3 regions of the Niveispirillum sp. BGYR6 genome follow, and region 3 is predicted to be linked to each of the others. Evidence: riboswitches for the same ligand, from Rfam matches in the RefSeq annotation. Region 3 holds a riboswitch; each other region holds the start of a gene.
The links. A riboswitch is a leader RNA that binds a small molecule or an ion and turns the genes downstream of it on or off. The one in region 3 is predicted to bind cobalamin.
Positions count from the first base shown of each region.

Region 1: linked by a shared signal. The riboswitch ahead of PCJ49_RS01300 (DUF1636 domain-containing protein) and the one ahead of PCJ49_RS07645 (TonB-dependent receptor) in region 3 are both predicted to bind cobalamin.
Region 2: linked by a shared signal. The riboswitch ahead of PCJ49_RS14350 (TonB-dependent receptor) and the one ahead of PCJ49_RS07645 (TonB-dependent receptor) in region 3 are both predicted to bind cobalamin.

Region 1 is NZ_JANLNL010000001.1:306,507-313,829, reverse strand. It holds gene zigA (zinc metallochaperone GTPase ZigA) at 1-1,153, shown strand, start outside; gene PCJ49_RS01330 (DUF1826 domain-containing protein) at 1,150-1,833, shown strand; gene PCJ49_RS01325 (hypothetical protein) at 1,838-2,194, opposite strand; gene PCJ49_RS01320 (DUF3299 domain-containing protein) at 2,175-2,696, opposite strand; gene PCJ49_RS01315 (ABC transporter permease) at 2,712-4,028, opposite strand; gene PCJ49_RS01310 (ATP-binding cassette domain-containing protein) at 4,025-4,687, opposite strand; gene PCJ49_RS01305 (HupE/UreJ family protein) at 4,983-5,600, opposite strand; cobalamin riboswitch at 5,636-5,858, opposite strand; cobalamin riboswitch at 5,904-6,149, shown strand; gene PCJ49_RS01300 (DUF1636 domain-containing protein) at 6,266-6,682, shown strand; gene cobW (cobalamin biosynthesis protein CobW) at 6,695-7,323, shown strand, end outside.
Region 2 is NZ_JANLNL010000006.1:75,504-82,826, reverse strand. It holds gene cobO (cob(I)yrinic acid a,c-diamide adenosyltransferase) at 1-593, opposite strand, end outside; gene cobU (bifunctional adenosylcobinamide kinase/adenosylcobinamide-phosphate guanylyltransferase) at 590-1,111, opposite strand; gene PCJ49_RS14355 (ABC transporter ATP-binding protein) at 1,108-1,905, opposite strand; gene PCJ49_RS14350 (TonB-dependent receptor) at 1,959-3,812, opposite strand; cobalamin riboswitch at 3,985-4,186, opposite strand; gene PCJ49_RS14345 (methyl-accepting chemotaxis protein) at 4,393-6,471, shown strand; gene PCJ49_RS14340 (DNA repair exonuclease) at 6,547-7,323, shown strand, end outside.
Region 3 is NZ_JANLNL010000002.1:777,590-784,912, reverse strand. It holds gene PCJ49_RS07645 (TonB-dependent receptor) at 1-1,084, opposite strand, end outside; cobalamin riboswitch at 1,410-1,665, opposite strand; gene PCJ49_RS07640 (glycosyltransferase family 1 protein) at 1,737-2,765, opposite strand; gene PCJ49_RS07635 (UDP-2,3-diacylglucosamine diphosphatase) at 2,762-3,547, opposite strand; gene PCJ49_RS07630 (YegS/Rv2252/BmrU family lipid kinase) at 3,811-4,713, shown strand; gene PCJ49_RS07625 (hypothetical protein) at 4,729-5,049, opposite strand; gene PCJ49_RS07620 (F0F1 ATP synthase subunit delta) at 5,466-6,026, shown strand; gene atpA (F0F1 ATP synthase subunit alpha) at 6,026-7,323, shown strand, end outside.

The DNA.
Region 1 (7,323 bases), on a different contig from region 3:
CCTGCTGAACCATGTTCTCAACAACCGCGAGGGTTTGCGCGTCGCCGTCATCGTCAATGACATGGGCGAGGTGAATATCGATGCCGATCTGGTGCGCGATGGCGGCAACCTTTCCCACACGCAGGAAAAGCTGGTGGAGATGAGCAATGGCTGCATCTGCTGCACCCTGCGTGACGATCTGCTGCTGGAGGTGCGGCGGCTGGCGGCGGAACGGCGGTTCGATTATCTGCTGATTGAAAGCACCGGCATTTCCGAACCGCTGCCCGTCGCCGCCACCTTCGATTTCCGTGATGAGGCTGGCGATAGCTTGGCCGACGTGGCGCGGCTGGATACGATGGTCACGGTGGTCGATGCGGTGAACCTGCTGCGCGACTACGCCTCCACCGATTTTCTGCGCGACCGGGGCCAGTCGCTGGGGGAGGAGGATGGCCGCGCCCTGGTCAACCTGCTGGTTGATCAGATTGAGTTTGCCGACGTGATCGTGCTGAACAAGATCGACACGGCCACGCCCGAGCAACTGGACCTAGCCCGCAAGATCATCCGCGCCCTGAACCCGGATGCGGTGCTGCTGGAAACCTCCCGCGGGCGGGTGCCCTTGCAACAGGTGCTGGATACCGGTCGTTTCGATTACGAAAAGGCCCAGGAACATCCGCTCTGGTTCAAGGAACTGTACGGGTTCAAGGATCATCAGCCGGAAACGCTGGAATATGGCATTTCCAGCTTCGTCTATCGCGCCCGCCGCCCCTTCCACCCGCAGAAATTCTTCAATTTCATTCAGCGGGAATGGCCAAACGTCTTGCGTTCCAAGGGTCATTTCTGGTTGGCAACAAGGCCGGAATGGGTGGGCGAGTTGGGACAGGCCGGCGCCCTGGTCCAGCATGAGGCAATGGGGTTCTGGTGGGCCGCCGTGCCGAAGGAACGCTGGCCGGACGATCCGGACTATCGCCGTTCCATCACCCGCAACTGGCACCCCGTCTATGGCGACCGGCGGCAGGAGATTGTCTTCATCGGCACCGGCATGGATGAAGCGGATATCCGCCGCCAGTTGGATGCCTGCCTGATCGGGGATGAAGGGGCAACGGAACTCGATCTGGCCACTTGGCGCAAGCTGCCGGACCCGTTCCCGCGCTGGAAGCGGACGGGTGAGGCATGATGGCATTGTCGCTTCCCCTGACCGCCGCCGCTAGCACCCTTGCCCATGGCGGCGGCGTGGTGCGCGGCGCTGATCCGGCGGTGCTGGCTTGCGTGGGCCATGCCGATACGGCCCTGGCCCTGTGGGAACGGCCGATGCCGGACCTGATGCGCTGCCTTGCCGCCCTGCCGACCAGCCGTCTGCCCAGCGGGCGGGTGCTGGTGCGGCTGGACGATGCGCCCGCCGCCCTGACCCGGCTGCTGGGCGAAAGCCCGCTCGGCGATGCGCCGCTGACCCAGGCCCTGCTGACGGATATGCTGGACCTGACGCAGCGTTTCGCCACCATCGCCCGGACCGACCGGGTGGATATCAGGCTGGACAAGCTGGCGCATAATGCCTGCTGGAAATTCCACCGCGACCATGTGCGGCTGCGCCTGCTGGCCACATATCGCGGGCCGCAGACCCAGATCGTACCGCCCAGCCACAGTGCTTGGGCGATGACGGCCCAACGCGCCTATCAGGGGCCGCTGGAAGAGCTGGCACCGGGCACGGTGGCCCTGTTCAAGGGCGCCTGTGCGGCGGATGATTGCGGCATCGTCCACCGCTCTCCCCCCATCGCCGGCACCGGGATCACCCGGCTGCTATTCTGCCTGAACCTGCCGTCTGAGGCGTCACCACCGCCATGGGAGGAGACGCCGTGAGGCGTCAATGGCAGTAAAAGGTGCCGTCCGGGTTGGGGTGGCAACATTGCAACCCGGCGCTCTGCGTTGCCATGCGGGCGCGGTAGAGTTCCATGGCGCGCTGGCGCAACTCCCCCGGCTTGGTCTGCGGGTTGGCAGCGGCAGCGGCAGCCTCTTCCTCTGCCTTTTTCGCGGCGGCTTCCGCCTCCTGCACCCGTCTGGCGGCGGCCTCCAGGTCGGGCATCCCGCAATCCATATTCTCATACATCTTGCCGCAACCGATTTCCTGCGCCGCCGCCGGCAGCGCCATGCCAGCCGTCAAGGCCAGGATCAGGGCGGCACCGGCCAGCAGGGGCAAACGGTCAGGACGTGGGCACGACACGGGCATTCTCCAGATGGTAATAGATGCCGTTTTCATCCTCCGCCGACAGGCGCAGGGTGCCTTCCAGCTTGATCTGCTCCAGGGTGGCTGTCACCGGGTCGGTGGCGTCCACCTGGATCAGATCGGCCGGGCCCGGCGGCGGGCAGAAGGGACAGGACGGCGCCAGAGAGGATAGCAGGAATTTCCGGCTCTTGTCCGACGTATCCAGCGGCAGGAAGAATCCCGCCACGGTGAAGGGCTTGCCATCCAGGGCCGCCACCTCCTTGCCGAACAGGGCGACAGGGCGGGAGACCTGTTTGATGATCTTGTCCACCTCCCGCACATTGGCGATGCGGTCCCAACCCAGCGTGGCGCGGGGGATGGCGCCCGGCTGGTTGGCATCACTCGCCTTGGCGGCCAGATTGGGGTCTTTCACCTCTTTGAAGGCCGACGCTGTGCCGGCACCGGCCAGCATCAACAACCCGCCCAGGGCCAACCCCGCCCAACGCTTGCATCCAGCCATAACCCGCACACTCCCTCAGCGTTGCGCCAACATGCGCGCCACATCCCCGCGATAGGCCCGGATTGCCGGCAGCAACGCCGCCAGCAGCGCCGTGCCCAGCGCCAAAGCCAGCGGCCAGAGATCGACCAGCCCCATCGACGGCACCGCCAGCCCCAGGTCACGCGCCTGGGCGGAGAAGCGACCCATCAGCACCATCCCCAGATGGGCAAGCCCGAAGCCCAGTAAAGCCCCTGCCCCGCCAACCAGCAATGCCTCTGTCAATATCTGGCCCAGGATGCGCGACCGGGTGGCCCCCAGCGTGCGCATGATCGCCAGATCATATCGGCGTTCCTGCAACGAATTGGCAAGGGCGATGAAGGTGCCAAGGGCAGCCGCCAGCACCAGCACCCCGCCAAACAGCTTCATCGTATCCACCCCGATCCCCAGCAGGGAGCGCAGGCGCAGCATCTCCGTCGCCGGGCTGGCCGCCTGCATGTCGGTGCCGGTATTGATCTCCCGCGGCAGGCGGGCGGCGGCCAGCGGCGTGGCATAGCGCACCAGCAGGGCCGTCACCTCCCGGTGCGGCTCATGGCCCGGCTCTTCCTTGGCATCATGATCATGGTCGTGGTCTTCATCATGATCCGCCCCGGCCATGGCATGGTCGTGATCATGGTCATGATCGCCATCGGCGTCCCCATCCTCGTCATGATCATCGCCATCATGATGATGATGGTGGTGATGCTCATGCACGGCCCAGACACTGGCCACCGGGGTCAGCACCAGCCGGTCCAGCACACTGCCGGTGGGGGCCAGAATGCCCACCACCTTGTAGGGGGCAAAGGAATGCACCTCCCCACCCGCCGTCAGGCCGTGGCTGCCGGCAAAGCTGTCGCCAATTTTCAGGCCGGCTGTGGCCGCCGCCGTGGCCCCCAGCACGGCTTCCATCGGCTGGGCGAAGAGCTGACCCTGGGCCAGCTTGCCGCCATAATGGTCGATATAGGCGGGTTCCGTGCCGACGATGCGATAGCCCTGGTAATTATCGCCCAGCGCCACCGGCACCACTTCGCGCACCAGCCGGTTGGCACGCAGGGTGTCCAGCGCCGACAGCGGCACATTGCCCGTCGGCGTATCGATATGCAGCAGGGCGGACATCACCAGTTGCAGCGGGCTGCCCTTGGCCCCCACCACCATGTCGAAACCGGCGACATCGCGGGCCAACCGATCCTCGATCCGCCGGTCCAGCATCAACAGAAAGCTGATGGTGGCCACACCCAGGGCCAGCAGCAGCAGGTTCAACAGGCTGGTCAGCGCCCGCTGGCGCAGATAGGCCAGGCTGAGGGTGAGCATGTTCATGCTGCCATCCCTTCCGGCTTGGTCAGGCGCAGGGCCACCGGCACCCGCACCGTCAACCGCTGGTCATGCGTGGCGATCAGCAGGGTGGCACCGCTCAGATCGGCCTGCTGCAACAGCAGGTCCAGGGCGGCGGCGCAATTCTCATCATCCAGCGCGCTGGTCGGCTCGTCCGCCAGCAGCAGGGCCGGGCGGTTTACCAGGGCGCGGGCCACCGCCACCCGCTGGCGTTCCCCCTGCGACAGGTCGGACGGGCGGGCCTTGGCCCGGTCCCCCAGCCCGACGCGGGAGAGCAGTTCCTTGATCACCGCCTCATCCACCGCATGACCGGCCAGCGTCTGGGCCAGCCGCAGATTGTCGGCGATGGTCACCGCCTCGATCAAATGAAGTTGCTGGAAAACGATGCCGATATGCTGGGCCCGTAACCGATCCAGCCCCGCGGGGCCCAACTGGCGCATATCCTGGCCCAGCAGCTTGAAACTGCCCGCCATCACCGGCAACAGCCCCGCCAGCAGGTTCAGCAGCGTGGTCTTGCCGCTGCCGCTGGGGCCCAGCAGCAGACCATGCTGCCCCTTGGCCAGATGCAGCGCCGGAACAGACAGGATATCCCGCCCGCCAATGGAATGGCGCAGATTGTCAATTTCGATCAGGGCATCGGCCATGGCCACCGCTCTCCCGCCTTGCCGTGGGTAAACTCGCTTCGATTTATACATTATAACATAACAAAACAATGCGACAGAAAAGGCCGGGCGCTATGGGAGCGGCCCGGCCTTGAGTGACATATCCGTTCACCCCTTCCCCGTCATCCCGGCGCAAGCCGGGACCCAGGGGCAACGCGCCCCACCTTTCAGCCGGATCAATCAACAGGCGTTGACGTCGATCTTGTGGCCCTAGGTCCCGGCTTTCGCCGGGATGACGGGGAGGAAGCGCTGACACACAAAATACTGGAACAGTTTTTCAAACCTGCGTCGCCAGCACCGCCAGCCCGACCAGGGCCACCAAACCGCCCGCCAAACGCGGGAACAGGCCGGCGATCCAGGCGCGGTTGCGCAGGGCCAGCGCCGCCCCCACGGCAATGAGGGACTGAATCACCGCGAGACCCAGCAGATATGACGCAATCGGCGTCGCCTCCGCACCATAGATCGACTCGCCATAGGCATAGCCATGGAACAGGCCGGCAAAGGCGAACAAGGCGGCCCAGAATGCGACCGGCAGCTTGCGCCCGCTGGCAATCACACTGCCGGCCGTCAGCACCGACAGCGCCACCAGCAGTTCGGATGCCGGCAGGTTGACACCCGCCACATGCAGCCCCACGCCAATGCAGGAGATCGCAACGAACAGCACCGGCAGCAGCAGCGGCAGGCCGGCGGCGGCCACGGCCAGACCGGCGGCCAGGGTGAAGGCCAGATGGTCCAGCCCGATCACCGGATGGCCCAGGCCGGACAGCAGCCCCTGCATGAAGGTGGCCGGCAGCTTGCCATCCATCATGTGATGGGCATGGGCCGGCAGCGTGGCGATCAGGCTGGCCGCCAGGGCGGCACCGCAGCCAGCGGTGCAGCGGAATTGAAACGACATACTTCCTCCTCTTACGTCCTCCCTCCGAGGACGGTTGCGGCTATGGTTCCAGCGGCAGGTCTCCTGGCTTGCGGCTGATGGCGCGTCAGGTCCGCCTTCCCGGTTTTCAAGCATGAAAACCAGTGGCCTGAATGGACCGAACGCTCGCCGCACACAGTTGCGGGGGCAGCCGCGGCTTGTAACCGGATGGGGTCCGGCCGACCGCGTTCCCTTTTCATGCCGGTATTGAATCCGGCAACCGTTGGAATGCGCCGCCACTATGGGGCCAAGCCGGGATGATTGACAAGCGCCTCTGCCATCCGGTCTATTGCCAATTGCGCCGGTCGTCGGCCGGGCCTGTGCAACCCGGTCGGCGTTAAAAGGGAACACGGACCTGATGTTTTGCCCAATCCGATAAGCGGGACGGGCACATCGGCGACCGTGGCTGCCCCCGCAACTGTGTGTGGCGAGCCTGTTTCATCCAGGCCACTGGTTCTTTACCGGAACCGGGAAGGCGGAACAGGTGATGACCCATGAGCCAGGAGACCTGCCGCGCGTCAGGGACGGTTTCGGGCGGGGTGCCCCGGTGCCGGTCGGCCAGCTTTCTGCCTGCGCCGATGGAGCCGCCTTGATCGCGGTGCTTCCCTGTCCGGCATCCCTGGAAAGAACGGCCGGATACGGGGAAGATGACCGACCAGATGATGATTGCAGCAGATGCCGGGCCGGTTCGGCCCGTGGTGTCCGTCTGCCGTTCCTGCCGGGGGCCTGATGCGCCGCCGGACTTGGCCCCCGACCAACGACCGGGGGCCGTGCTGGCGCGCGGCCTGTGCGACAGCCAGCCCAATGACGTGGCGGTGCAGGTGGTGGATTGCCTGGGCAACTGCAACCGTGGCCCGTCGGCCGCGCTGCAATGTGCCGGGCGCTGGCAATATCTGTTCGGGGAGATTGACCCGGCCAGCGGCCCCGCCGACCTGCTGGCCGCCGCCCGGCTGCTGGCGGAATCGCAGGATGGGTTGCTGCCCTGGCGCACCCGTCCGCCCGCCCTGAAAAAGGGGCTGATCGCCCGCCTGCCCGCCTTCCCCGCCCCCATCGCTGCCGGTTGAAAGTCCAAAACCATGAGCAATCTCAACAAGGTGCCCTGCACCATCATCACCGGCTTTCTGGGTGCCGGCAAAACCACCCTGGTGCGCCACCTGCTGGGCAATGCCGGCGGGCGGCGGCTGGCGGTGATCGTCAATGAATTCGGCGATGTCGGCGTGGATGGTGCGCTGTTGAAGGGCTGTGGGGATGAGACCTGCCCGGATGAAAATATCGTCGAACTGGCCAATGGCTGCCTGTGCTGCACCGTGGCCGATGATTTTGCGCCCACGCTGGATGTGCTGCTGTCCCGCCAGCCGGCGGTCGAGCATATCCTGATTGAAACCAGCGGTCTGGCCCTGCCCAAACCGCTGGTGCAGGCCTTCAACTGGCCGGCGATCAAGGGCAGGGTGACGGTGGATGCCGTGGTGGCCGTGGTGGATGGTGCTGCCCTGGCCGATGGTCAGGTGGCCGGCGATCTGGCCGCCCTGGAAAGCCAGCGCGCCGCCGACCCGGCGCTGGACCATGACAACCCGCTGGAAGAGGTGTTTGGCGACCAGATTGCCTGTGCCGATCTGGTGGTGCTGACCAAGGATGATTTGCTGGACGCGGCGGGCCAGGCCCGCGCCCGTGCCGCCGTGGAACGCGCCCTGCCGCGCGGTGTCGG
Region 2 (7,323 bases), on a different contig from region 3:
TTGATGCCGGCATTGAACGGGTGTTTGACGTTCTGGAATTCGGTCACCAGATCGGCCGCGTCGATCAGCGGCTGTTTGGCGTTGCGGCCGGTGACCAGCACATGCAGGTCGGGACGGCGTGACACCAGGGTGGCCACCACCTCATCAATGTCCAGATAATCATAGCGCAGGGCCAGGTTGATCTCGTCCAGCACCAGCAGGCGGTAACGTGGGTCCGCCATGATCTCCCGCGCCTTGTCCCAGGCGCGGCTGGCGGCGGCAATGTCGCGGGCCTTGTCCTGGGTTTCCCAGGTGAAGCCCTCGCCCATGGTGTAATGGTCGATCAGATCATCAAACCGTTCCAGCGCCACCTGTTCACCCGTGGCCCAGGCCCCCTTGATGAACTGGATGAAGCCGACGCGGAAGCCATGGCCCGCCGCGCGTAGCATCAGGCCCAGGGCGGCAGTGGATTTGCCCTTGCCGGGGCCGGTATGCACCATCAGCAGCCCCTTTTCATGCTGCCGTTCGGCAACGCGCCGGTCCATCAGGGCCTTGCGCTTTTCCATCTTGCGGCGGTGGCGCTCGGCCTCGGCTTCGCTGATGTCAATCGTCATGGCGCTTCCCCCTTCAATGCCAGCGGCAAGCCTGCCGCCATGAACAGAACCCGGTCGGCGATACGGGCAATATCCTGATGCAGACGGCCGGCATGGTCGCGGAATTCCCGCGCCAGTTTATTTTCCGGCACAATGCCCAGCCCCACCTCGTTCCCCACCAGCACAACGGGGGCGGGCAAGGTGGGCAGCAGGGCCAGCAGGCGGGCGCGCTCAGCGGGGATATCCCGCTCGGCCAGCATCAGGTTGGTCAGCCACAGGGTCAGGCAATCCACCAGCACCGGGCCGGCGGCGGCGGCGCTGCCCAGGGCGCCGGCCAGATCCATCGGCTCTTCCAGCGTCTGCCAGCCGGGCACGCGGTCGGCCTGATGCTGGCGGATGCGCTGACGCATTTCCGCATCAAAGGCCTGGGCGGTGGCGATATAGGTCCAGGGGCCGGGCAGGTCGGTCACCAGCCGTTCGGCCATGGCGCTTTTGCCGGAACGGGCCCCGCCCAGCACCAGGGTCAGCCGGGCGGTCATGCCTGTTGCTCCCGCACCGGGCGCTGGCGCCAGGGCAGCACATAGGGCACGCCATCCCGCTCCCCGCGCAGCAATTCCACGCCATAGACCCGTTCCATCACCCCATCGGCCAGCAGGGCGGCGGGCGGGCCGGATGCGGCCACAAGGCCCGCCTCGTCCAGCAGCACCAGATGGGTGCAATAACGGGCGGCCAGGGCCAGATCATGCAGCACCACCACCACGCCGGTGCCGGCGGCGGCCAGACCGGCCAGCAGTTCCATCACATGCAACTGGTGGTGCGGGTCCAGCCCGGCGGCCGGCTCATCGGCCAGCAGCAGGGCGGGTTCCCCCGCCAGGGCGCGGGCCAGCATCACCCGCGCCCGCTCCCCGCCGGACAGGTGGGTGACGGTGCGGGCGGCCAGATGCGACACCTCGCACTGGTCCATGGCGCGGGCAATGGCGGCGCGGTCAGCCGGGCCTTCGCCGCCCCAGGGGCTGGCATGGGGCAGGCGGCCCAGGGTCACCACCCGATCCACGCGCAGCGGCCAATGGCAGGCGGCCCCCTGTTCCAGATAGCCGATGCGCCGGGCCCGGTCGGCCCTTGGCACGGCGGCCAGGGGCGTGCCATCCAGGCTGACCTGGCCGCCGGATGGCTCCAACAGCCCGGCCAGCACCGACAGCAGGGTGGATTTGCCGGCCCCGTTGGGGCCGATCAGGCCGACACATTGGCCGGCGGTAACGGCGAAATCCACCCCGGCCAGCACCGGACGGGGACCGCGTGACAGATGGATCTGGGTGGCTTCCAGCCGGCTCATCGCACATCCGCCCTTGTCCGCAGCCGCCATCCGAGACAGGGCCGCCCGCTGCATCAGAAGCGCACCTGCACGCCGCCATAGGCCGAGCGGCCGGGCGCACGATAGTTCAGCACTTCCTGATAATCCGCATCCAGCACATTATCGATGCGGCCGAACAGGCTGACCTGCTCCCAGGCCTGCCAGCGCACGGTGGCATCCAGCACGGTGGAACTGTCCAGCGTGGCGCTGCGGGCGGATGCCGTATCCAGCTGTTTGCCGGTATAGCGCAGGGCCGTGCCCAGCATCAGCGCATCGGTGACGTTCCAGTCAATGCTGGCATTGACGGTATGGTGCGGCCGGCGCGGCAGATCCCGACCGGTCACCCGGTCGGTGGCATCCAGATAGGTATAGTTGGCGGACAGCAGCAGGCTTTCCACCGGACGGGCCTGGAAGGTCAGTTCCACCCCTTGCGTCCGTGCCTTGGCGACATTCACATAGGCCGAGGTAAAGCCGATGAGATTGTCATACAGGTTGCGGAACAGGCTGGCCCCTAGCGTCACCTTGCCATCCAGCAAGGGCTGTTCAATGCCGGCATCCATGCCCTTGGCTTCCTCCGGCCGCAGCTTGGCATTGCCATAGCTGGGCTCGTAAAGCTGATAGAGCGTCGGTGCCTTGTGGGCCGTGCCATAAGACGCGCGCAGGATGGTGCCGCTCTGCGGTACCTGATAGGCGCCGGTCAGCCGGTAGGTTGCCTTGGAGCCAAAGGCGTCGTGATCATCCACCCGGCCGCCGGCGGTGACGGTCAGGTTATCCAGCAGTTCGGCCTGATATTGCAGGAAGGCCGATTTGGTGGTCACCTTGTCATCGATGCCGGGTTCCAGACCGAAGGCGGTGGTATTGGTGGTCTTGGCGGTTTCGCTATCCACCGACAGGCCGAAGGTGGCGACATCGCGGCCCAGATGCAGGTTGCCCTGGTAATCCAGCGCCTCCCGCCGGCTGTCGAAGGTGGATTTCATGTACCAGCCCGTCGGCTCGTCGAAATCACGCTGGGTGCTGGCGATGGAGGCGGCAAAATTGTTGGTGAAGCGGCCATCCAACAGGGAGAGGTCGGCGGCAGCGCGGCCCTGCCACATTTCCTTTTCCTGGGAGGCGGCACCATCGGCGCCGAACGGATCGTAATCGCTATCCAGCCAGGACCAGCCGCCGCTGACATCGAAGCGCAGCACCTCATTGGCCTGCACCGCCAGCTTGCCGCTGACGGCGCGGGCATCGCTGCCATCCTTCTCCGGCCCGATAAAGGTGCGCGAGAAGCCATCGGTATGCAGGTTGGAGGCGTTCAGCGCATAGGAAGTGCCGTTGCTGGCCCCGCTGATCCCTGCCTGCTGGCGGAAGGTGCCATAGGAACCGGCCTCCGCCAGCGCCGTGACGCGGGGGGCACCACTGCCCTGGCGGGTGATGATATTGATGACGCCGCCCATGGCGTCATTGCCATAAAGCGCGCTCTGCGGGCCTTTCAGCACCTCGATCTTCTCGATATCGCCGGTCAGCAGGCTGTTGAAATCGAATTCGTTGCCGGTGCTGGCAGCATCGTTCACCTCCACCCCGTCCACCAGCACCTTCACCATGCCGGATTCCGACCCGCGCAGCCGCACGGTGGAGGTGGCCCCAAAGCCGCCATTGCGGGAGATGGAGACGCCGGGCAGCCGCTTCAGCAGGTCCAGGGCCTGCACCTGCTGGCGGCGATCAATCTCCGCCCGGTCAATGACATCGACAGAAGCGCCGACGCGGGAAGCCTCTGTGGGCAGACGGTTGGCGCTGACGACCAGTTCCGCCAGCTCCGTGGTGGGGGCCGATTGAGCCGCCGCCGGCAGGGTGGCAAGACCAGCCAGCAACAGCGGGCCGAAAAGGGAAAGAGAGGGACGCGACATTTCTGGTTTCACTCCGCTTCGCAAAAACCTGGGTCCGGCGGAGCCTGAACCGGCGCGAAGCGGGGAACAGGAGCCTAAGCCCCGGAAAACCGCCCCAGCCGGCCCGTCAGGACCGCCGAAGCGCCAACGCGAAACGGAAAACCGTCCCACCGGGGCACCCCGCCCAATGGCCGCGCGACGCATTGCCGATGGCAGGTCTCCTGGCTTGCGGGTCGTCGCTTCCGCCCGGCCTTCCCAGTTTCCCAGTGGCCATGATGGGCATCGCTCGCCGCTTACAGTTGCGGGGGCAGCCGCGGCTCCAGGCTGTGACCAGCCCTTGCCCGCGTTCCCTTTTCACCCCCTGTTACGGGGGAACCATCGATAAGGCCGTCATACGCCGGTCATGCTTGGCAATCAAGCCACCGCACCGCCGCGCATGGCAAGGCGGCGACCGACGCATCCTATCCAAAAGATAAAACGCACACGTTGCATTGGGGCTGGTCTCTCCATGCAAAGACCGTCACAATCGGCTGACATATTGCAATGCGGAACAATCCAACACCCCGTTTCTCCCACCTTGTGCGCAGGAGACGAAATGGTGATGCTCACATTGCTCAAGTCATCCCTGAAAGCGCGCCTGGTCGTTTCAGGCATCGCTGTCTGCCTGTTGCTGGGGGCCAGCCTGATCGGTGTCACAGGATATTTGACCTACCAGGACACCAAACACCGGGTGGAAGAGACGGTACAGGAAAACAGCCAACAGTATGGGCTGATTGCCGCCGACATCATCAATCAAGCACTGCACAATGCCAATTTGATCAATGGCTTCGTGGAAGGGGCGCTGGATTCGGCCCGCCCGTCGCGGGAGATGTTGTCGGCCCAGGCCATGGGGATGGTGAATGCCAATCCGGGCATTGTCGGCGTCACAATCGCCTTTGAGCCCGACGGGCTGGATGGCAATGATGCCGGCCAGCTGGGCACACCGGGCGCCGATGCCAAGGGGCGCTTCGTGCCCTATTTCTTCCGCAAGAGCGGTGGGGGTGTGGGCATTGATGTGCTGGTGATGACGCTGGAGGCCGGGATCAAGGAATGGTACCTGGACCCGCTGGAACAGAACCGCACCCTGCTGACCGCCCCCTATATCTATCCGGTGGAAGGCAAGGATGTGCTGATGGTGACGGCCAGCGTGCCGATCCGGCGCCAGGGCAAGGCGGTGGGTATCACCACCACCGATCTGGCACTGACCGCCTTGCAAAAGCAGTTCGCCAGCTTTCGGCCGATGGGCGTGGGTGATGTGCGGCTGATCGCCCATAACAACCATTGGGTGGTGCATCCGGCGGCCGACAAGCTGAACGCCAAGGTGGAGACGCCGGGCCTCGCCCCGCTTCTGGCGGAAGCGGCCGGCAACGGCCGACCGGCCACGGCCCGGCTGACCCTGGACGGGGTGGACCGTATCGCGGTGGCCCTGCCCATCCGTTTTGCCGGTGCCGCCGAACAGTGGAGCGTGCTGGTGACGGTACCCACCGCCGTGGTGACCCAGGCGGTATGGGACAATGTGCTGCCGATGGTGTTGACCGGGCTGGTGCTGGTGGGATTGGCGGCGGCAGCCTTCGCCTGGCTGGGCCACGGACTGGCCACCCCTATCCTGAACCTGACCCAATCCATGGGCCGCATGGCCAAGGGTGATCTGGGATCAGAAATCCCCTGCCAGGGCAATGGTGACGAAATCGGCCAGATGGCCAAGGCATTGCGGGGTTTCCGGGATGGGTTGGCAGAGGCCGAGCGCCTGCGGGAAGCCGCCACCCGACGGGAAGAGGAAATGGCTGAACGTCAGCGCAGCGACCGGCTGGCCCTGGCCGACCAGTTCGAACGGGAGGTGGGCGCCCTGCTGCGACAGGTGAATGAAGCTGCCGGCCAGTTGGTCGACCAATCCAACCTGATGTCCAGCGATTGCAACGCCACCCAGCACAGTGCCGCGCTGGGGGCCGCCGCCGTGATGGAAGCCGCCTCCAACGTGCAGACGGTGGCGGCGGCGGCAGAAGAACTGCGCGCCTCCATCGCTGAAATCGGCAATCAGGTGCAGATGTCGGCCGGCGTGGCCGCGCGGGCCGCCGACGAAGCGGGTGCCGCCACCGAGACGGTGGACGCCCTGAACCAGAGCGCCGACCGCATCGGTGCCGTGGTCGGGCTGATTTCGGAAATTGCCAGCCAGACCAACCTGTTGGCGCTGAATGCTACCATTGAGGCGGCGCGCGCGGGAGAGGCCGGCAAGGGCTTTGCCGTGGTGGCGGCAGAGGTGAAGAATCTGGCGACCCAGACCGCCAAGGCGACGGAGGAAATCGCCGAACTGGTGGCCAATATCCGCAGCAGTTCCGGCGAAGCCGTGAAAGCCATCCAGGGCATTGCCGCCACCATCCGGTCGATTAATGAGACCTCCACCGCCATTGCCGGTGCCGTGGAGGAACAGACGGCGGCAACGCAGGAGATTGCGCGCAATGTGACGGAGGCATCACGCGGCACCGATGATGCCTCGCGCGCCATCCAGGGTATTGCCGACAGGGTGGTGCAGGTGACGGAGGCCGCGGCCATGGCGTTGAGCAGCGCCACCGATGTGCGTGGGCACGCCACCCAGGCGGATGGGGAAACCCACGGCTTCCTGCGCCGCATTCGGGAGGGGTGACGCCAAGCGGGACTGGACCGGGGGCCTGCTTGCCGTTAAGCAAGGGGGCCCCTTGTCCATCACCGGTTGGGTCCGATGCGCTTTCTTCACGCCGCTGATATCCATCTCGACAGTCCGCTGCTGGGCCTGGCCGGGCGCGCCGGGGCGCGGGCGGATGAGCTGGTGGGGGCGACAAGGCGGGCGCTGGTGCGGCTGGTGGATGCAGCATTGGCCGAACCGGTGGCCTTTCTGATCATCGCCGGCGATCTGTATGATGGCGATTGGCGCGATTTCATGACCGGCCTGTTCTTCGCCGGCCAGATGGCCCGGCTGGAACGGGCGAACATCCCCGTCATCATCCTGCGCGGCAACCATGATGCCGAAAGCCTGATGACCAAGCAGTTGAGCCTGCCCGGCAATGTGCGGGTATTCTCCGCCCGCAAGGCGGAAACCATCCGGCTGGATGATCTGCGCGTGGCCCTGCATGGCCGCAGCTTCCCCAGCCGGCATGTGACGGAGAATATCGCGCTCTCCTACCCGCCGCCGGTGGCGGGGTATCTGAATATCGGCGTGCTGCATACGGCCCTGGAAGGAAGGCCGCCGCACGCACCCTATGCCCCCTGCTCCATCGCGGACCTGATGGGCAAGGGCTATGATTACTGGGCGCTGGGCCATGTGCATGAACGGGCCGTGCTGGCGCAAGACCCCTGGATCATCTTCCCCGGCAATCTGCAGGGCCGCCACGCCAATGAAACCGGGCCGAAAGGGGCCACGCTGGTCAGCGTGGAGGAAGGCCGCATCGCCAAGGTGGAGGCGCTGGCCCTGGATCAGGTGCGTTGGGCAAAGCTGGTGGTGGATGCCAGCGATTGCGCC
Region 3 (7,323 bases):
CATCATCGCGGCCATGGAAATTCTGGAAATCATAGCCCAGCAGGTAATCCACGCCGCGATGCAGGGCCAGTTTCAGCACCCCGTTCACCCCGTAATCCCGATAGCCCCAATAGGTGCCGGGCGGGTTGATCACCACTGGCGGGCCGCCGGTCAGGCTGTTCTGGATATTGGCGTATTTCGTATCCCAATCATGGAAATAGCCTTTCAGGAAGAACTGGGCGATGCCGGTCGGCGTGTAATCCAGCCGCAGGCTGGCAATCTCCTCGTCCCGGTCATTGTAATTCAGCAAGGTGCGGGCCGGGGTGGCGAAATCCACCTTGGCGTCGGTATGCTGATAGGACAGTTCCAGCGACAGGTCTTCGGCCAGTTCCGTGCCATATTTCAGCCCGGCGGAGCGGACATCAAAGCCGCGGTCGCGCTGGGTGGCGCTGGGCTGCATCACCGTATAGGGGCGATAGCCCTCCGCCTTTTCCTTGGTGGCGTAAAGCACCAGCTTATGCGCATCAATGCGGCCCCGGACATAGCCATCCAGATGATAGGTGCCGCGCGTGTCAAAGCCGATATTGGCCTGCCCGTCCGGCGTGTCGCTGAAGCCGCGCGTCACCACATTGATGGCGCCGGCGGCGGCCTGGGTGCCGAAGAACAGGCTTTGCCCGCCCTTCAGCACCTCGATCCGTTCCACCATGCTGGCCGGCAGCGTGTCGGCCGGCGTGGTGGTGCCGTAAAGCCGGTTATTGATGCGCACCCCATCCACCAGCCACAGCACATCCTGGGTGCGCGACCCCTGCAGCGAGATATCGAGATAGGAGAAGGGGCCGGAATGCGGCATCAGGTAAAGGCCGGGGGTCAGCATCTGCAGGGCCTGGGAAACATCGCGGAAGCCCCCTTCCTTGATCTGCCGTTCGCCGATGATTTCAAGATCACTGCCATAGGCGGCCAGTTCCTGGGGCAGCGTTTCCTCCAGCGAACGGCCGGTGACGATGATTTCCTCGGTCGGCGCCATCTCCACGGTGGCAGCGGCGGGCAGGGTGGTGAGACCGGCCAGGGCCATCAGGGCCAGCCGGGATACCTGGTTATTTGTCATTGGTTCCCCACAATGCATGAGCGCGATCATTCAGTTGCCGTAACATTCGCTCCCGTCCGCGGGAGTTAATTACTGTTCCGAAACTGTTACAGATCGCGTTCCCGGCACTGTTTCGCCGCGCGGGTCCAAGCCCCGACGACAGCCCCGTCTGGCGACACTGCAACAGGGCAGGGGGCATCTCGCCGGCAGGCGAACAGGCGCGCGCCAGCGGTCGGACGCGCCTGTTGCCAGGCACCCGTCGGCACGTTCCGATGCGGCCCCCGCCGCTCGGTCGTCGCTCAAGACGAGAGTGAACCCGTGCCCCGGCCAACCCCTGAGCCAAAGCAGAGAGCGACACAGCGCCGGTCGGTCTCCTGGCTCGCGGGTCATCGCCTGACAGACACCTTCCCAGGCATGGCCCCTTTCAGGGGGTGCCCAGTGGCTGCGGGGTTGCGGCCCCGCCCGTCTGTCACGCTCGCCGCTTACAGTTACAGGGATAGCCGCAGATTTGGGTCAGATGACCCGCACTGTGTTCCCGGTACCGGCGTGTTGATGGTTGGTGGCATGAAAGGTTAAGCGCCACCGGCTTTAGGCATAACCGAATCAAAACGGGCCGGCAACGGCAGATTATGCCGCGCCGGCCCGTGATGGCGTGAGCCAAGGCGGATCGCGATCAAGCCGCCTGATCGGCCAAGCCTTCCGGCGTGAAGGGGCGCAGGTTGGCCAGGAACTGGCGGGCACAGGCCTGCCAGGAGAAGGTCAGCGCATGGTCGCGACACAGCGCGGGATCAATTTCCAGCGCCTTCAGGCAGGCGCGGCGCAGATCCGTATCCAGCACACCGGCCGGATGGCTGCCGATCACATCCAGCGGGCCGGGCACGGGGAAGGCCGCCACCGGCAGGCCGCTGGCCAGCGCCTCCAGCAGCACCAGCCCGAACGTGTCGGTGCGCGAGGGGAAGACGAAGGCATCGGCGGCGGCATAATGCCGGGCCAGCTCCTCACCATGCTTGGCGCCGACAAAGATGACGCCGGGATATTTGGCCTGCAGCTCCGCCCGCTGCGGCCCGTCGCCCACCACCACCTTGGAACCGGGCAGGTCCAGCGACAGGAACGCCTCAATATTCTTTTCCACCGCCACCCGGCCGACCGAGATGAAGACGGGGCGGGGCAGATGGTCGAACAGGCTCTTGTCGCGCGGGCGGAACAGCTCGGTATCCACCCCGCGCGACCATCGGCGAATATTGGTGAAGCCGCGCTGCACCAGATCAGCCTCAATGCTGGCGGTGGCCACCATCACCGAATGGGCTGGCGAATGGAACCGCCGCACAAAGGCATAGGAAAGGCGCAGCGGCACTGGCGCGCGATCCCGCACATATTCCGGGAAACGGGTGTGATAGGCGGTGGTAAAGGGCAGGCCGCGTTTCAGGCAGTAACGCCGGGCGGCGAAGCCCAGCGGCCCTTCGGTGGCGATATGGATGGCGTCGGGCTGGGCCGCCTCAATCATCTGCCGCACCCGCCGGCCGGGGGCCAGGGCGAGGCGGATTTCCGGATATGTCGGCATGGGGATGGTGCGGAACCGGTCGGGGGAGATCACCTCCACCCGATGGCCCAGCCGTTCCAGTTCGGCCCGCGTCGTCGTCAGGGTGCGCACGACGCCGTTGACCTGCGGATGCCAGGCATCCGTGACGATCAACAGCTTCACGCTGCCGCCTTCATCGCCGTGCGGGAGGCGACAATATCCGCCCAGCGCAGGATTTCCAGCCGCCCGTCCATGTGTTCCACCAGTGCGGTACATGATTCGACCCAGTCCCCATCATTCACATAGAGAACACCGTCCATGTCGCGCATTTCGGCATGGTGGATATGGCCGCAGATGACGCCATCCACCTGCCGCCGCCGCGCTTCGTCGGTCAGCGCGGTTTCGTAATCGCCAATGAATTCGACGGCCTTTTTGGTCTTGTGCTTCAGATAGGCTGACAGCGACCAGTAGGGGAAACCCAGCTTGCGGCGAACCTTGTTCACTGCCGTGTTCAGCCACAGCAGGAAGGTGTAGGCACTGTCGCCGACAAAGGCCAACCACTTGGCATAGCGCACCACGGCGTCGAACTGGTCGCCATGGATCACCAGATAGCGCTTGCCGTCGGCGGCCTCGTGGATGGTGTCTTCCAGGATGGTGACGCCGCCGAACTGCAGCCCGACAAATTCCCGGAAAGCCTCATCATGGTTGCCGGGCACCAGGATCACCTGGGTGCCCTTGCGGGCGCGGCGCAGCACCTTCTGCACCACGTCATTATGCGCCTGTGGCCAGTACCAGCTTTTCTTCAGCCGCCAGCCATCGACGATATCGCCGACCAGATAGAGACGATCCGACTCGGTATGTTTCAGGAAATCCAGCAGCATTTCCGCCTGGCACCCGCGGGTGCCCAGGTGAATGTCGGAAAGCCAGATCGTCCGGTAACGCTTGACGTCTTCGTCGCCCAGCATGACTGCCCCCATGGCCGGTCAACCCCAATCCCCCACCCCGATAAACCGTCTCATCCACATATTGTTATTGTCATGGCTTAAGACTATCTATCGACAGCTTGCTGGTTCTATATCGGCACTCCGGGCGATTGACCACCATATGAGCGGTGAAGAACCTCATGTTATTCAAATCTTCTTCGGACAGTCATGATGAATACATGATCCATTCATCCGATCGTCATAATGGGGCGGCTTTGCCTGTTTCTGCGCCAGGACGTCGATTGTTGGTCATCTTCAATCCCACGGCGGGGCGACGGCGGCCGGGCTATCTGGACCGTGCCCTGGCCGCTGCGCGGGGGGCGGGGGCGGGAATCGAGCTGTCGGCGACGACGGCCGCCGGCGATGCGGAGCGCATGGCGGCGGCGGCCGTGCGCTCCGGTGGTTTTGACGTCATTGTGGCGGCGGGTGGTGATGGCACCATCAACGAGGTGATCAACGGTATGGTTGGGGCGGCGCTGGTGGCCGGACTGTCCTTACCGGCCCTGGGGATTGTGCCGCTGGGCACGGCCAATGTGCTGGCGCATGAACTGGGCATGGCGGCCGAGGCGGGGATGGTGGGGCGCTGGCTGGCCACCGCGTCGGCCCGGCCCATCCGGTTGGGCCGGGCCAATGGCCGGCTGTTCGTGCAGATGGCCGGGGTGGGCATGGATGCGCGTGTGGTGGCCGGTATCGATCCGGTGGTGAAGCGCCGGCTGGGCAAGGGCGCCTATGCGCTGGGCTCCCTGCGGGAGATCATGGCCGGCCCCCGCTGTGATTATCGGGTGCGGGCCACCGGCCCGGATGGGGCGGTGACGGCCCTGGAAGGGGCCAGCGCCATCATCTGCAACGGGCATTATTATGGCGGCACCTTCGTGCTGGCCCCAGACGCACGGCTGGATGCCACCAGTTTTCAACTGGTGCTGTTCCAGCGGCCGGGGCGGCTGGCGGCTTTGTCCTATGCGTCTGCCATGGTACTGGGGCTGATCCCGAAGCGTCGGGATGTCAGCATCCTGCCTGTTACCGCCGTGGAGATCGACGGGCCGGCGGGGGAGCCGGTGCAGGGTGATGGCGATGTCATCGCCCGGCTGCCCCTGCGGATTGAACGCTTGCCGATTCCCTTGAACGTGCTGTCACCGGACACAGTATAAAGTGGGGCAAGGCAGTTAACTGGCGGCGGCGTCGCGGCGGCGCGGCTGGTCCCAGACGGCCAGACATTCCTCGGCCGTTGCCCCAACCCCGATCGGGTGCCAGCCGCGCCGATCATTGAAGCTCAGGCGGTAGGTACCGCTGCGATCCCGTTCAAACTTGAAGACTGGCCGTTCGGCATCGGGAAAGCTGACAAGGAAACTGTCATTGTCGCGGCTGCTGACCCGGCGGTGCGGCTGCCACAATCCCCGGCGCACCTTGTCCTCGGCCAACCGGGACCAGCAGGCAACATCATCGGGGGTGAAACGGGTAACCGGGAAGGGGATGACGAGACACATGGCCGGGCACCTTGGACGAAGGAATGAGGGCGGCCATAATCTGGCCTTTGTTCTGTCCAAACTGGCGCGCAACCGGTTAACGGGAACTTTACGGAGAAGCCCGCAAGATCAACGCCTTCGTATAGGTTGGCCACGGATGGGCCCACCCTATACCAATGGCATTATCATCTCGCACCTGCGCAAGGCGCCCTTGCACCTTCGTCGGATCGCCCGCCCCAAACGCCGCAGATCGGCGTTTTTTGGCGGTTCGCGGCGCAAAACCGCATAGCCCAAATCCAGCCGGACCAGTTGCGTAGGGGCTGGGGCTGTGTTACATGCACGCTCGCTCAACGTCGGAAGGTCCTCTTCCGGCAAGGTGGCTTATTGCTAACATCCTGAAATTATTCAGGGTCCACGGACACAACCGGGGTTACCAGGTGGCAACCGAAGGGACTGGCGTATCCGAACTCGCCTCTCGCTATGCGAGCGCCTTGTTCGATCTCGCGGACGAGCAGCAGGCTCTGGACCAGACGGCCCAGGATCTCTCGCTCGTCAAGGCTCTGCTCGCTGAAAGCGCGGATCTCCGCCGCTTGATCGGCAGCCCGCTGCTCGCCCGTGGCGATCAGGAACGCGCCATGGAGGCGGTTCTGGCCGCCGCTGGCGTGGGTGAGCTTGTGCGCAAATTCATTGGCTTGGTGGCGCGCAGCCGCCGGCTGGCGGCGTTGCCGGGCATGATGGACGGTTTTCTGGCCGAACTTGCCCGTCGTCGCGGTGAATCCACGGCACGCGTGACGGTTGCCCGTCCGCTGAGCGACGAACAATGGGCGGCTCTGGCTGCGGCGATCGATCCGAGCGCCAGTGGCAAGATCAAGCTCGACGTCTGGATCGATCCGTCGCTGATTGGCGGGATGGTCGTCAAAATCGGTTCCCGCATGGTTGACAGTTCCGTGCGCACCAAGCTGAACAAGCTGAAACTCGCCATGAAAGGGGTTGGATAATGGAAATCCGCGCCGCTGAGATTTCCGCGATCCTGAAGCAGCAGATCGCGAACTTCGGCAACGAGGCCGATGTCGCCGAAGTTGGCCAGGTGCTGTCCATTGGCGACGGCGTCGCGCGTGTCCATGGTCTGGACAATGTGCAGGCCGGCGAGATGGTCGAATTCCCGGGCGGGGTGAAGGGCATGGCCCTGAACCTTGAGGCTGACAATGTCGGCGTCGTGATTTTCGGTTCCGACCGTCAGATCAAGGAAGGCGACATCGTCAAGCGCACCGGCGCCATCGTGGAAGTCCCCGTCGGCCGTGGCCTGCTGGGCCGCGTGGTTGACGGTCTGGGCAACCCGATCGATGGCAAGGGTCCGCTGACCGACGTGGTGCGCACCCGCGTGGAAGTGAAGGCCCCCGGCATCATTCCGCGCAAGTCCGTGCATGAGCCGATGCAGACTGGCCTGAAGGCCATTGACGCCCTGGTGCCGGTTGGCCGTGGCCAGCGTGAGCTGATCATCGGTGACCGCCAGACCGGCAAGACCGCCATTGCGCTGGATACCTTCATCAATCAGAAGGCGATCAACAAGGGCGACGACGAGAGCAAGAAGCTGTACTGCATCTATGTTGCGGTCGGCCAGAAGCGCTCCACCGTCGCGCAGATCGTCAAGACCCTGGAAGAAAACGGCGCGCTGGAATATTCCATCGTCGTCGCCGCCACCGCTTCCGAGCCGGCGCCGCTGCAGTTCCTGGCCCCCTATACGGGTGCGGCCATGGGCGAATTCTTCCGCGACAACGGGATGCACGCGCTGATCGTTTATGACGATCTGTCCAAGCAGGCCGTTGCTTACCGTCAGATGTCGCTGCTGCTGCGCCGTCCGCCGGGCCGCGAAGCTTACCCCGGCGACGTGTTCTATCTGCACTCCCGTCTGCTGGAACGTGCGGCCAAGCTGAACGATGAGAATGGCGGCGGCTCCTTGACCGCTCTGCCGGTCATCGAAACCCAGGCCGGTGACGTGTCGGCCTACATCCCGACCAACGTGATTTCCATCACCGACGGTCAGATCTTCCTGGAAACCGGTCTGTTCTATCGCGGTATCCGCCCGGCCATCAACGTGGGTCTGTCTGTGTCCCGCGTCGGTTCCGCCGCGCAGATCAAGGCGATGAAGCAGGTTGCCGGCACCATCAAGCTGGAACTGGCCCAGTATCGTGAAATGGCTGCCTTCGCGCAGTTCGCTTCCGATCTGGACGCCTCCACCCAGCGTCTGCTCAACCGCGGTGCGCGCCTGACCGAGCTGCTGAAGCAGCCGCAGTT